One region of the Cupriavidus sp. 22TCCZM04-2 genome, then DNA from elsewhere that is predicted to be linked to it. Evidence: predicted binding sites of a transcription regulator. Region 1 holds the regulator's gene; the other holds the start of a gene.
What was found. The regulator FliA, encoded in region 1, starts transcription of late flagellar genes. The targets are predictions, from matches to a motif close to CTAAAGTTTNNNNNNNNNNNGCCGNTA.
Positions count from the first base shown of each region.

Region 2: the regulator FliA is predicted to act here: its motif matches at 2,443-2,469, upstream of AC3FKG_RS03780 (FliC/FljB family flagellin).

Region 1 covers NZ_JBYOJS010000033.1:12,976-20,096, reverse strand. The annotation lists gene AC3FKG_RS28825 (NAD(P)/FAD-dependent oxidoreductase) at 1-305, opposite strand, end outside; gene AC3FKG_RS28820 (flagellar protein FlhE) at 579-986, opposite strand; gene AC3FKG_RS28815 (RNA polymerase sigma factor FliA) at 1,028-1,744, opposite strand; gene AC3FKG_RS28810 (MinD/ParA family ATP-binding protein) at 1,843-2,634, opposite strand; gene flhF (flagellar biosynthesis GTPase FlhF) at 2,646-5,081, opposite strand; gene flhA (flagellar biosynthesis protein FlhA) at 5,092-7,121, opposite strand, start outside.
Region 2 covers NZ_JBYOJS010000002.1:92,687-99,807, reverse strand. The annotation lists gene fliD (flagellar filament capping protein FliD) at 1-579, opposite strand, end outside; gene AC3FKG_RS03785 (flagellar protein FlaG) at 627-992, opposite strand; gene AC3FKG_RS03780 (FliC/FljB family flagellin) at 1,107-2,345, opposite strand; gene AC3FKG_RS03775 (RNA chaperone Hfq) at 2,593-2,913, opposite strand; gene AC3FKG_RS03770 (methyl-accepting chemotaxis protein) at 3,770-5,653, shown strand; gene AC3FKG_RS03765 (MDR family MFS transporter) at 5,925-7,121, shown strand, end outside.

The sequences.
Region 1 (7,121 bases):
TGGTAGGTGGTTCCCCAGCCGGACGAGAATTTGTCGCGGAAATCGAAATCGACATAACGGTCGCCACGCGCAAACGCCGCGCCGTTCTTGTACTGGAACCCGGCTTCGACCACGGCCTGCAGCATGCCGGCCGCCTCGATGTATTCCATGCTCTGCGGCAACAGGCTCTCGCCAATGGAAAAACGCGGGAAGGTCTCCTTCTCGAGCACCATCACGCCAATACCCCGGCGACGCAGCAGCCCGGCTGCCACGGAGCCCGCGGGCCCGGCGCCGATGATCAGCACGTCTGCAACTTGATCTTCCATTTGATCCTCCAACGCATTCAGCCCGCACGCAGCGCATGGCAAACTGAAGCTAGTGACGAGGCGGCCCCCTCCCCACAGGAAATCGCGACCTGCGGGATCCGACGGCATCGCTACGGAAGGGATGGGCAACAAGGGGCCGCGAACACTGTCGCGAGACAGTATGACCACATGCTACCGAATGAAGGGAAACGTGGAAACAGAACAGTGCCGGTGGTGCCAGGCGGCGATATCGATGTGGGTTTGGTCGTCACACCGGCGCTGGCACGCTGTCGGTCAACGGAACCCCACGATCACCTGATTGCTCTTGCCCTGCAGCAGAGGCGCCACCGCACCCTGCCCGGGCAGCCTGAAGGCAAACACAAAGCCCTGGGTCGCGTCGTCGCCATCGAAGGCGTCGGTCTTGCCTTCAGACTGCGGCAGCATCACGCAACGCTGGGCATTGCAGAGGTAAGCCTGCAGATCCACCGGCGGTGTCGCGACAAAGCTGTAGTGCCAGCGCACCGAGGTGATGATGCCTTCGGATTGCGGCAGGTTGCCGCTTGGCAGGATCGGAGGAGAAACGGTGCGCTGGCCGCGGCCATACAGCGCCGGTCCATTGACCGATGCGCTCCAGGCATGCCGGGTGCCGGCCTCGGGCGCGGCCCACGCTGCGGTGGCGATCGCCGCCAGCACGGCCGCCATGGCATGCTGGACACCCCGTCCGATGCCAGACCGGCCGCGCATCAGAGCATGCCGCGCAATTGATTGCGCAGGCGCGTGATCGCCTGCCCGCGGATCTGGCAGACGCGCGATTCGGTCACCTCGAGCACCGCGCCGATCTCGCGCAGGTTGAGTTCCTGGTCATAGCACAGCGACAGCACGAGCTTCTCGCGCTCGGGCAGCCGGTCGATGGCGCGGATCAGCGCTTCGCGCATGCCGTTCTCCATCAGCTGCGTGAGCGGATTGCCGTCTTCGCTGACGCCAAGATGGCGGTCGAGAAAGTCTTCTTCGCCCGAGCGCTCGAAGTCTTCGTAGTGAAGGAGCTGGCAGCCATAGACCTCGTTGAGCAAGACCTGGTAGTCGTCCAGCGGCATTTCCAGTTCCTGCGCGACTTCCGAGTCGAGCGGTGCGCGGCCGAGCTTCTGTTCCAGGCCGCGCTGCGTGCGCTCGATGCGCCGCGTGAACTGGCGCAGGCTGCGCGACTGCCAGTCGTTGGCCCGCACCTCGTCAAGCATGGCGCCGCGGATACGCTGGCTGGCGTAGGTCTCGAATCGCGCGCCATGCGTATCCTCATAGCGCTTGGCCGCGTCGAGCAGGCCGATCATGCCGGCCTGGATCAGGTCATCGATCTGCACGCTGGCCGGCAGCTTGGCCGCCAGTTGCAGCGCGATGCGGCGCACCAGCTGCGCGTGGGTCTTGACCACGTCGGCCTGTTCGAGCTTTCCCTGGATCGTGTACATGGTGGAATTCTCGTGAATGCTTGCTTGCAAAGCCTGCCCGCATGGCGGGCCGGCGGGGTCAGGGGCGGGGTCGTCTTCCGTTGCGAACGGTCATGCGTTCAGGCCGCCACGGCGGATGGCGCGGCCGTGACCCGCTCTGCGCGCAACGGCCATGCGCCAATGCCACTGGCCGCCCGGCGCAATGCAATCGTGGCTGGCGCAGCCGGGTAGGCTTCCACCACGCAGCGCCCGAGCTGCACGCTGCGCGTCACCAGCGGATCGGCAGGCAGCCAGCCAGCGCTACTGATCTCGACGCCAAGGTACTGCCGCGCGGTGCGCGCGAGGTTTCCGGCAATGGCTTGCACCGCGGCGTCGGTGGCCGCCATGTTGACCACCAGGTGGAAATGCCGGCAGGCGTGCAGATGGTGCAGGCGCTTGATGCAGGCATAGGCCGCGGTGATCGAGGCCAGCTCCGGACGCATCACCACCAGCACGTTGTGCGCGGCGCCCGCCAGCGCGGAGAGCGCACCATCCGCGTCCGTCATGGCATCGATCAGCACGCTGCGAAAGCCGGACAGCGAATCCGGCCATTGCGCGACGTTCGACTGTGGCGTACCAGCCGGCAATACCGCGGCAGCGCCAGCCGGACGCGCACCGAGCGCAGCCTCCAGCGTCAGGCGGCCTGCCCGGACGTCGGCAAACGAGCCGGCGGGCTCCGCGCCGGTCAGTCTTACGGCATGGCCGGCCCGGTCCTCATCGACGAGCAGCACGCGTTCGCCTTGCATCGACAAGGCATGCACCAGGCCACAGGCAATGGTGGTCGCCCCCGCCCCCTGTCCGCTGGCCACCACGGCGATGCGGCGCGTGACGCGCGGCGCCAGCATGCGTCGCAGGCTCTCGGCCTGGTCCATCGCCAGCGTGCTCACGACGTGACTCCGGGAGCCATGAGTTCGGGCAGTCCGGACAACGAACCGGCCGGCGCCGCCACAGCGGGCCGCGCGGCACCGATGGCAGCAACGGTGTTGTCGCTTTCGAGGAGATCAACGGTGTCGGGCGTGCCATCCGACTGGCGGCCCGGATAGCTTTCCAGCACGTCCAGCAAGGCCAGCAGGCGGCCCATGCCTTCATTCAGCACCGGACCGGCCACCGCGGCGCTGCCCGGCTGGCGCGGCCCGCTGCGGCCCGCCAGGCGGGCCAGGAAGGCCGGCGCCGTAGCCGTCGGCGAATGTTCCAGGCGCAGCGCGGTCACGCCCAGCTGGAGCGCCGCCAGGCCGCCGCCGGCGGCGCTGGCGCCTTCGCCGTCTTGCGCGAAATGGTCCAGCGCATGGCGCAGCGTGCGGAACTGGACTTCGGCGTTGTCCGCCCACAGCGACCAGCGCGCGGCATGCGCGGCGTGGCCCGACAGTTGCGGATCGCACAGCAGATAGCGTGTATCGAGCAGCTCGCCCGAGACGTAGTCGACCGTCCTGGCGATCACGAGCTGGGCGTCGATGCCGCCTTCCGGCGCGCCGCGGCCGCGAACGGGGCCCTCGGGCACGCGTACCTCGGTCGTTGCCAGCCACTGTACGGCTTCTCGGCCGCGCACATTGACTTCGCCCACGGCGTGGAACGTCAGCGTTTCGGCCAGAGCGTCCAGCTTCCACGCGGTGCCACCGCAGATCACGCGCGCTGTCTTGCGCGTGGCGGCCACCCAGCGTTCGCCGGCCTGCTGCCAGCGCGTCAGCGTGGCAGCCGCCGGCAGCGCATCGACGAGATGGACGACAGGCCGGGCCGCACCGATCGTGGCGCGCAGCGTAGCGGCTTCGGCGTCAGCCTCGCCCATGGCCTGGCCAGCTCGGCCAGCCGGGGTGACCGTGGCGGCCAGCGGCATGCCGATGCGATCGCCAAGCCAAAGCGTATGCAGCATCGACTGCGGCGCGCGGCGGCCAGGTACGGGCACCTGCAGCGTGGCCGCCAGCGACAGCACGAACTGGTCGCATTCGCGGTTCACGTCGCGGCAGACGGCCTCGCGCACCTGCTGCGCCATCGGCCGCAGCGTGGGCGCGTCGGCAGCGCGCTGCTGCCAGAGCTGGCGTGCCAGTTCAAAGCCATGCTGCGCGGCATTGAGTTCGCTCACGCACTGGCCCAGCGCGTCCGCGCTGTCGGTCAGCGAACGCAGCACGTCATCGGCACCGCCCTGGCGGGCCGGTGTGTCATCCAGGCTGCCGGCCTGCCTGCGCGCGGCGTCGGCATCGGCAAACACCGAACCGCGGCGCGGCGTGAGGAAGGCGCGCTCGACCATCGTGGCGCCATTGGCGAGTTCGAGGTGTTCCGGCACGCGTTGCCCGGTCGACACGTAGAACACGGGCAGGCGGTGACGGATCACCACGTCCAGCACGGAACCGAGGTGCGTGGCTTCATCCACCTTGCTGATGATGCAGCCGTCGACGCCGCCGCCTTCCGGCACGGCGTCGTGGCGGTAGGCATGCACCACCTCGTTGAGGGTGTCGCCATGGCTGGCGCCGTTGAGCAGCAGCACGCGCTGTACCGGCGCCTGCACGCCCGCGAGCATGGCGATCTGCTCGGACAGGTTGCGGTCGCGCTGGCTCATGCCAACGGTATCGATGATCACCAGGTGCTTGTCTTTCATCGCCGCCAGCGCGAAGCGCAGGTCGGCGGCGTCCTTCACCGCATGCACGGGCACGCCCAGGATGTCGCCGTAGATGCGCAGCTGCTCGTGCGCGCCGATACGGAAACTGTCGGTGGTCAGCAGCGCCAGGCGCTCGGGGCCGTGGCGCAGCACGTAGCGCGCCGCGAGCTTGGCGGTGGTGGTGGTCTTGCCCACGCCGGTAGGCCCGATCAGCGCCAGCACGCCGCCCTGGTCGAACAAGGCCTCTTCGTTGCCGAGCACCGGCACCTTGCTGGCCAGCTCGGCGCGAATCCACGTCATGGCCGCCGGACGGTCGCAGCCTACCGGCAGCCGTGCCAGCAGCGTGCGCGCGAGCTGTGCCGAGAAGCCGGCCCCGACCATCCAGCCAAACAGCGACTCGCGCAGCGGATCCCCCGCGGCCACCGCGCCGGTGGCCGCGGCCGGAGCCGGCCCCGCCAGCTGGCGTTCGAGCAGCGCGCGCATGGACTGCAGCTCGCCGCGCAGGTCGCCGATGGCAGCCGGCTCGGGCGCTGCCACGACGGGCTCTGGCGCAACGTAGACTTGCGCGCCCGCCGATGTGGCGCTGAGATCGGCATCGCGCATAGCGACGATCTCCACGCCGCCGTCGATGGTGCGGTTGGACAGCACCACGGCATCGGGGCCCATGGCTTCGCGCACCTTGCGCATGGCTTCACGGCCGTTGGCCGCGACGAATTTCGCTACGCTCATCTTGCGTTCCTCACGCACCGATCATTGCGGTAATACGGATATTGCGGTTGTCCGGCACTTCGGCATGGGACAACACCCTCAGCTGCGGCATGGTGCGCCGCAGGAAGCGCGCCATCAGCGGGCGCAACTGAGACGGCACCAACAGCACCGGGTCCAGGCCCATCTGCTCTTGCCGGACGACGGCACCCTGGGTCTGCTGCAGCAGCGCATCGGCGAGTCCCGGCTCGATGCCACCGCCATTGGTAAGCGCCTGCGACAGCACGCGTTCCAGGCCGGCATCGAGGCCAATCACCTGCAGGTCCGCGCCATTGGGGAACAGCTGCTGCGTGATGGCCCGGCCCAGCGACTGGCGCACCAGCGAAGTGAGTTCGTTCGGGTCGCTGATCTTCGGGGCGTGCTCGGCTATGACGTCAAGAATGGTCCGCATGTCGCGGATGGGCACGCCTTCGTCGAGCAGGTTCTGCAGGATCTTCTGCAGCGCCGTGAGCGAGATCGCCTTGGGCACCAGGTCCTCGGTGAGCTTCGGCGCTTCCTTGGCGATGCGATCGAGCAGCAACTGAACTTCCTGGCGGCCCAGCAGCTCGGCGGCATGCATGTGGATCAGGTGGTTCAGGTGCGTGGCAACCACGGTGCTGGCGTCCACCACGGTGTAGCCGTAGGCCTGCGCCTGCTCCTTCATGCCGGCGTCGATCCAGACAGCCGGCAGGCCAAAGGCGGGATCTTTGGTCGCCGCGCCTGGCAGCACGCCGCTGACCTGCCCCGGGTTGATCGCCATCCACTGCCCCGGCATGGCTTCGCCACGTCCGATCTCGACGCCTTTGAGCGTGATGCGGTAGGCGTTGGGCTTCAGTTCCAGGTTGTCCCGGATATGCACGACCGGCACCAGGAAGCCGATCTCCTGCGCCACCTTCTTGCGGATGCTCTTGATGCGGCCAAGCAGTTCGCCATCCTGTGCGCGGTCAACCAGCGTGATCAGGCGATAGCCGACTTCCATGCCAAGCGGGTCCACCAGCGTGACGTCGTCCCAGCTCGCTTCGGTCGATTCCTGTGTCGCGGCGGGCGCGCGCTCTTCGCGCTGCCTGGCCTGTTCCGTGGAGACCGCCCGGCGCGCCAGATGGCGACCCAGCCAGGCCATGCCGCCGGCCAGCAGCAGGAAGGCGATATGCGGCATGCCGGGGATAATGCCCATCATGCCGATGATGCCGGCCGTCAGGTACAGCACGCGCGGGTTCGTAAAGAGCTGGCCGGTGAGCTGCTCGCCGACGTCCTGTTCGTTCGACACGCGCGACACGATCACGCCGGCGGCCGTCGAGATCACCAATGCCGGGATCTGCGCGACCAGGCCGTCGCCAATCGTCAGCAGCGTGTAGTTGTGCACGGCGGTGCCGAAGTCCAGGTCATGCTGGACCATGCCCACGACCATGCCGGCGGCGACGTTGATGAACATGATCAGCAGGCCGGCCACGGCATCGCCGCGCACGAATTTACTGGCGCCGTCCATGGCGCCGTAGAAGTCGGACTCCTGCGCGACTTCGGCGCGGCGCTTCTTGGCCTGCTCTTCGTTGATCAGGCCGGCGTTCAGGTCGGCGTCGATCGACATCTGCTTGCCGGGCATGGAATCCAGCATGAAGCGCGCGCCCACCTCGGCAATCCGCCCCGCGCCCTTGGTGATGACCATGAAGTTGATCACCACCAGGATAGCGAACACCACGATGCCGACCGCGAAGTTGCCACCGACCAGGAAGTGGCCGAACGCCTCGATGACCTTGCCGGCGGCGTCCGGACCGGTATGGCCCTCCAGCAGCACGACGCGCGTCGACGCCACGTTGAGCGACAGGCGCAGCAGCGTCGTGAACAGCAGCACCGCCGGAAACGCCGCGAAATCGAGCGGCTTCTGCGTGTACATGCTGACCATCAGCACCATGATCGCCAGCGCGATATTGAACGTGAACAACAGGTCCAGCACGAACGCGGGCAGCGGCAGGATCATCATCCCGAGGATCATGACGATCAGCAGCGGCCCGGTCATCGCCTTCAGCT
Region 2 (7,121 bases), on a different contig from region 1:
GATGCTGGCGGTGACGCCCGCGTTGGCCTTGTTGATGGCATCGCGGATCCCTTGCAGGGTGTTGTTGCTGCTGTCGATCTTGATGTCGAAGCCGGTCGAGCCTGTGTTGGCCGTGAAGCTGGCTCCGCTGTACTTGCCGTAGGTGGCGCTGGCCGTATTGGTGTCGAGCGTGCCGCCGGTGATGGCGCCGAAGTCGATATGGATCGTGCCCGTGCCGATGGCGGCATCCTGCTTGGCCTGCCCCGCGCCCACCAGCGACTGGGCCTGAGCCAGGGCGGTAACGTTGATGGCATAGCTGCCGGAGGCGGCGGTGGTGCTGCCCGTGGCGCCGAGCACGCCGGTGTTGCTGGAGGTGGCGGTCGAGGTGTTGAAGAAGCTAGGCTTGGACAGCTGGTTGGCCGTCCCCTGGAATGCGGCGAGCATGCTCTGCAGTTGGCCATAGGCCGACAGCTTGGTCTGGTAGCTGGTCTGCTTCTGCTGGATGACCGTCAGCGGCGCCTGCTCGGCGGTAGTGAGCTGATCCAGCAGCGAGCCCAGGTCGAGTCCCGAGCCAACGCCGAGATTAGAGATTGTTGCCATGTCTACTACTCCAGTGTGCTACTTCAATTCCTGACCTGCCGGGCGGCTCATGCCGTCTGGCGCACGAACAGTCCCTGCAGCTGCATCATCGCGTCGGAGATGCGCACCAACTCTTCAGTGGGAATCTGCCGGATCACTTCGCCGCTGCGCTTGTCCATGACCTTGGTTATGACGCGGTGGCTGGTGCTGTCGATTTCAAACTGCACGCTGACCGAGGCGGTACGCAGTGCGTCGGTCAGGCGCTCGAGCGCGGCATCGAGCGAAGGCGATGGCGGCTTGCTGTCTGGCTTGGCATCGCCGGGCATGCCCGGCGCGGCTGTGTCGGGACTGGTCACGCGACGTTCCGGCCACTCGGTCATTTTGGCGGCCAGCGCAGGAGCTTGCGCGGACGAAGTGGTAGCGGCAGTTGCCATGATCGTCTCGACTCAGTGGTTGCTTGAAATACTTTCCCAGGACCGAAGCCCTGGGGAAACATTCCACGACAGCGCCGGGCACGAGGCCCGGCACCGGTGTTGCGCGTCAGTCGATTAACGCAGCAGCGACAGCACGCCTTGCGTGGTCTGGTTGGCCTGGGCCAGGACCGAGGTACCAGCTTGCTGCAGGATGTTGGCGCGGGTCATGTTCGACACTTCCGTTGCGTAGTCGGCATCCTGGATGCGCGAACGCGACGACGACAGGTTGGTGATCGTCGTGCCCAGGTTGGCGATGCTGGAATCCAGGCGGTTCTGGATCGAACCCAGCGAGCTCTTCAGGTTGTCCACCTTCTGCAGGGCGGCGTCCACCGTGGCCAACGGGTTGGCCGAAGCGCCTGCCGTCAGGTTGGCGGCAGTCAGCTTGCTGGTGTCGAGGCTGAAGGCTGCGGTGCCCGAGGTGGTGGTGGTGTCGGCGGAAGCCGGGTCCAGGGCAACGTAGGTGTACATCGTCGTGCCGTTGGTCGCGCTCGTCATGCCTTGGTTCTTCAGCGCCTGGGCTTCTGCATTGCTTGCCGGGGTGATGGCGACCTGGGCGAACATATTGCCGTTCTTGTCGACCACTGCGTTGGCGCCGATGGCGACGCTGCCCGAAGCGATACCCAGCGTGGTAGCCAGGGTGCCGGCGGTCTTTTCCGAAACGGTGCTGGCCGAGACGTTGGTCGTTGCGCCGTAGGCGGCCTGGAAGTCGGCAGCGGCGGCGTCAGCCACGCCGACCATGTTGGTGGTGCCGTCGAACGTGGCAGCACCATTGGCTTGCGGGCCATTCACGTTGAAGCTCTGCAGGCCGAGGGTCTTGGTGCTGATTTCCTGCAGATTCACCGAGATGGTCTGGCCATCGTTGGCGCCGACCTGGATGTTCACGGCCTTGGCGGTCGACGACAGCACCTTCACGCCGTTGAAGTCGGTCTGTGCCGACAGGCGGTCGATTTCCGACATACGCTGGCCGATTTCGTCCTGGATCGACTTCAGGTCGGAAGCCGAGTTCGAGCCGTTGGCGGCCTGCACCGACAGCGTACGGATACGTTGCAGGTTGTTGGTCACTTCGGTCAGGGCGCCTTCAGTCGTCTGAGCCAGCGAGATACCGTCGTTGGCGTTGCGCTGGGCTTGCGTCAGGCCGTTGATGTTCGAGGTGAAACGGTTGGCAATGGCCAGGCCAGCGGCATCGTCCTTGGCGCTGTTGATGCGCAGGCCCGACGACAGGCGCTGGATCGCGGTGTTCAGCGACGATTGCGAAGCGTTCAGGTTGTTCTGAGTCATCAGAGACAACGAGTTCGTATTGATGATGGACGCCATGGTTGCGACTCCTATTTGCAGTGATTTACACAGTCCGGCGGGTGCCGTAACGTTGGCCGACTGCGTTGCAGTGCTGTAGTGCCTCCGTTGCAAAGGTTATCGACCGGGCTTTGGAAAGGTTTAGAGTGATCTTTGCAGCCACTCTGCGCGGGGAAGGGGCGGTGCCATGAGCCGCTATCGGCAAGGCGTTGCCGGCGGCCACCTCTGCGTGAGATACGGGAAAGAGAGCTTTCGTACCGCTGTGGCCTCAACGCCGCCGCCGCTTGCGCGGCATATAGATAGGCACGAAATCCGGTGACGGATCCGGTTGCGGCGCAGGCAGGGCTTCGCCGCCAGCGCTGGCAGGCGCGACCATGGCAATCGCATGCTTGTACACCGCGATCGGCTTGCGGTCGTCCAGGTCCTTGCCCAGCACCAGCACATATTCGTCCACGGCGATTGCGATGCCTTGCAGCCGGGTCCCGTTGCACAGGTGCACGACAAGCGGCGCCCGGCTGACGGCATGGAGCGACAGTTGCTGGTCCTGCAGTTTCTGGCCGTTTCGCGGGGGCCTGGTTTCCTTCTTCACGACGACTCCGGAAGAGCCCGCATGGGTTCTGGCGGCTGATGGCGGTCCGCCGACCGGTACCCTCGAGAAGTATGGTCCGGTCAGCGAGATGGGCGAAACATTCGATCTCGATACCGGTGCGGGGACGGGCCGCGTAGACAGGATCCGGCAAGAGATCGTTGTCTTCCGCGCGCTTGCCTGCGCCGGTGCAGCCAGGTGAGAAGGGGAATACTTCAGGGATGAGGGTAACAAATTTTTACAAAGACCGACGAAACGGGCGTTGTCGAGAAGTTAGAGGTTTTACTCTAAACAGTAAGTTGTCGGTGCGCCGATCTTTGGGTAGGGGCCTGTCGACCACAGGTCGACAGGCCGCCCTGGCATTCCAGAAATGCTGATGGGCTCGGAAGGCAGGAATAAGTGAATGCTGACATGTCAATCCTGTGGTCTGGCGGATGCACGCAATGCGGCGCGGGTAAAGCGCAGCATCAGGCTCATCCAGCCCCGGCTTCACTGATAGAAGCAGGATTTACACCTCATGTAAGCACGTTTATATTCATGCCAGAGCTAACTGGCTCTGAGCAGTCCTGGAAAGCCTACGAGCACCCCGCGCGTGGGCTTCTTTTTTTGGCCCGCGTCGAACTGGCTGCGCCTCTCGGCGCACCGCAGCCATGTGGCCATCGGGATGCCTGGCAGGATTAAAAGGCACACGCCGGCCTCGCCATCGGAAGAAATGCGGGGACTTTTCCTGCCAATTCCAAATTCCCTTCAAGAAGTGTTCGGTCATCGCCGATAGGCAGCCGTGCGCCGGTTGCCAGCGGCAACGATCCCGTGCGCGCTCGACAAGAACATTGATCTAGGAATGTCCGGAGGGAGTGAGATGGCCTGGTTGCGAAATCTCGGCATAGGGACCCGCCTGTCCCTGGCCTTTACGCTGGTGGTGGTGCTCCTGATCGGCGTCGCTGTCTATGGCGTGACATCGCTGGCGGGCATGAATGCCTCCATGCACATGACCGTGGAGGGACGCCTGCTGAAGGTCATCGACCTTGGCCACGTCAAGGAGAACGCGCTGGAAATCGGCGTGATGGTGCGTGATGCCGCTCTCACCGAAGATGCTGCGCTGGTCCAGCGCAATACGCAGCGTATCGAAGGCATGCGCAAGGACATGGGCGGCACGCTTGACGCGCTGGGCAAGCTGATCGCGGCTTCCGGCCGACCCGACCTGCAGAAAACCTTCTCCGATCTCAATACCGCGCGCGACGCATATAACGGCCAGCTCAACATGGTCCTGCGCCAGCTGGGCTCGGGCGAATTCGCCGGCGCGCGCTCGGCGCTGGTAGCGACCCTTCCTGCCGCGCAAGCGCCGTATTTCGAGAAGCTCGATGAGATCATGGCCGGCGGGCGCAACCTCGCCCTGGCCGCCGTCAAGCAGGCCGACGAAGGCTTTGCCTGGACCCGCAATGTGCTGCTCGGCCTGACCGCACTGGCGGTGCTGCTGGCGGTGGTGATGGGGACGGCGATCACACGCTCGATCACCGGCCCCGCGCGAGACGCGCTGGAAGCCGCCGAGGCCCTGGCCACGGGCAACCTGCGCCATGCGTTCACCGTGCGCAGCAGCGACGAAATGGGCCGCATGCTGACGGCGCTGGAGCGTGCGTTCCGGCACTTGGCGGCACTGGTGCATGGCATCCAGCAGGCCTCCGGCTCGATTGACGGGGCCACGCGCGAGATCGCGCGCGGCAACACCGACCTGTCCCAGCGTACGGAGCAGCAGGCCGCTTCGCTGGAACAGACCGCCGCGTCGATGGAACAGCTCACCTCCACCGTGCGCCAGAACGCCGATAACGCCCGGCAAGCCAACCAGCTTGCGGTCAGCGCCTCCGAGGTGGCTAGCGAAGGCGGCCGCGTCGTGCGCGACGTGGTGCAGACCATGGACAGCATCTCCAAATCGTCCACGCAGGTGGCTGAGATTACCGGCGTCATCGAAAGCATCGCCTTCCAGACCAATATCCTGGCGCTCAATGCCGCAGTGGAGGCCGCGCGCGCGGGTGAGCAGGGCCGGGGGTTCGCGGTCGTGGCCACCGAGGTCCGCAACCTTGCGCAGCGCTCGTCGGCTGCGGCCAAGGAGATCGCCGGGCTGATCGGCGGCTCGGTGCGGCAGGTGCAGGATGGCGCGCGCCAGGCCGAACAGGCCGGCAGGACGATGGACGACATCGTCGGCGCCGTGCGGCGCGTGACCGACATCATGGGCGAGATTTCCGCGGCCAGCTCGGAGCAGACGTCGGGCATCGAGCAAGTCAGCCTGGCCGTGACGCAAATGGAAAGCATGACGCAGCAGAACGCCGCGCTGGTCGAGCAAGCCGCCGCCGCCGCGGAGAGCCTGATGCAGCAGGCCGGCGGGCTGGTGACAGAGGTGGGCCGCTTCGAGGTGGCCCAAGGCTCGGTGGCAGTACGCAGGCCGGCCGTGGCGGTTCCGGCTCGCCCGATGGAGCCCGCACCGGTGCCGCCGCAGCCGGCGCCGGTCGTGCGCGTCGAATCGGCACGCCCCCGCGCTCCGGCCGTGCCGGCCGCGACGCGTCCGCCGGTGCAGCGCAAGGCGCAGCCCCAGCCGGTGCTGGCCAGGCGCCCGGCTTCGCCGCCGGCGACCGGGCGTCCGCCCGTCAGGCGGCAACGCCAGGAACCGGTGCTCAAGTCCGGCGCGCGCCGGATCACGGCGGCCAGCCAGCCGGCGATGGCGGAGAGCGGCGACTGGGAAACCTTCTGATCCGCAGCACCGCACCACACGCCGCGCCGGCGCCCGTCCCTTGCGGGCCGGCGTCGGCGCGGATGTCTCAAAGCGCCTACAATAGCCGCTCTTCCTGATCCTCGAAGCAAGAGCAGGCGGGTCCACCTGGCGCATGCGGCGCCCCGCGCGGCCGCCATGCCTGCCGCCGCTGGTGCCGATGACCGCCGTTCCCTCCCAGCCGCCCCACGCGGCAGATGCATCCTCTTCCTCCCCTTCGTCGTCTTCGGCCGCCGCGCCGCAGCCGCCGGTCATGCAGATCCTGTTCGGCCTGATGCTCGCCATCCTGCTTGGCGCGCTCGAACAGTCGATCGTCGCCGTGGTGCTGCCCGAGATCGCCCTGCAGCTGCGCGGCTTCGAAGACATGGCGTGGGTCATTTCGGCCTATCTGGTGGCCTCGACAGTGGCCACGCCGATCTACGGCAAGCTGTCCGACGTGCTGGGCCGGCGCTCGGTCCTGTCCTTCTCGATCGTGCTGTTCCTGCTGGCCTCGGTCGTCTGCGCGCTGGCGCAGACCATGCCGCAGCTGATCGTGGCGCGAATCCTTCAAGGCCTGGGCGGGGGCGGGCTGATCTCGGTATCGCAGGCCGCCATTGCCGACGTGGTGCCGCTGCGCGATCGCGGCCGCTACCAGGGCTATGTGAGCGGCGTGTGGGCGGTGGCCAGCATGGCCGGGCCGGTGATCGGCGGCTACCTCGCACACTACCTGTCCTGGCGCTGGATCTTCTGGATCAACCTGCCGCTGGCCTTGCTGGCTCTGGTCGTGGTGCGGCGCGCGTTGCGCTTCCTGCCGGTCAGCGGCCGGCGACACCGCATCGATTACCTCGGCGCGCTGCTGTTCGGCGGCGGGCTCAGTGGCGTGCTGGTGTTCCTGACGCGGCTCGGGCAGGGCCATTCGCCGCTGCGTGCCGACTCGCTGGCGCTGCTGGTCGCGGGCGTGGTCGCGCTGGCACTGTTCATCTGGCAGGAGCGCCGCGCGGCCGATCCGGTGATCCCGCTTGCCATGCTGCGCGTGCCGACCGTGGCCATCTGCTGCGCCACGCTGTTCTTCTGCTTCTTCCAGCTGATCGCCATGTCGGTGCTGCTGCCGTTGCGCTTTCAGGTCGTGGGCGGCGCGCAGGCCGACGCCGCGGCCCTGCGGCTGGTACCGCTGACGCTGGCGATCCCGTTCGGCGCCTACGCGGCAGGGCGGGTCATGTCGTGGACCGGCCGCTACAAGCCGCTGCAGATGGCGGGCGCCTCGGTGGCGCCGCTGGCCATCGTGGCCCTGGCCTTTGTCGATCCGGCCTCGGTGTGGCTGTGCGTGCCGGTGATGGTGGTCCTGGGGTTCGCGATCGGCCTGCAGTTGCCGAGCGGCCTGGTTGCCACGCAGAACGCCGTGCCGCCGCAGCAGGTGGGGATTGCCACGGCACTGACGTCGTTTTCGCGCATGCTCGGTGGCGCCGTCGGC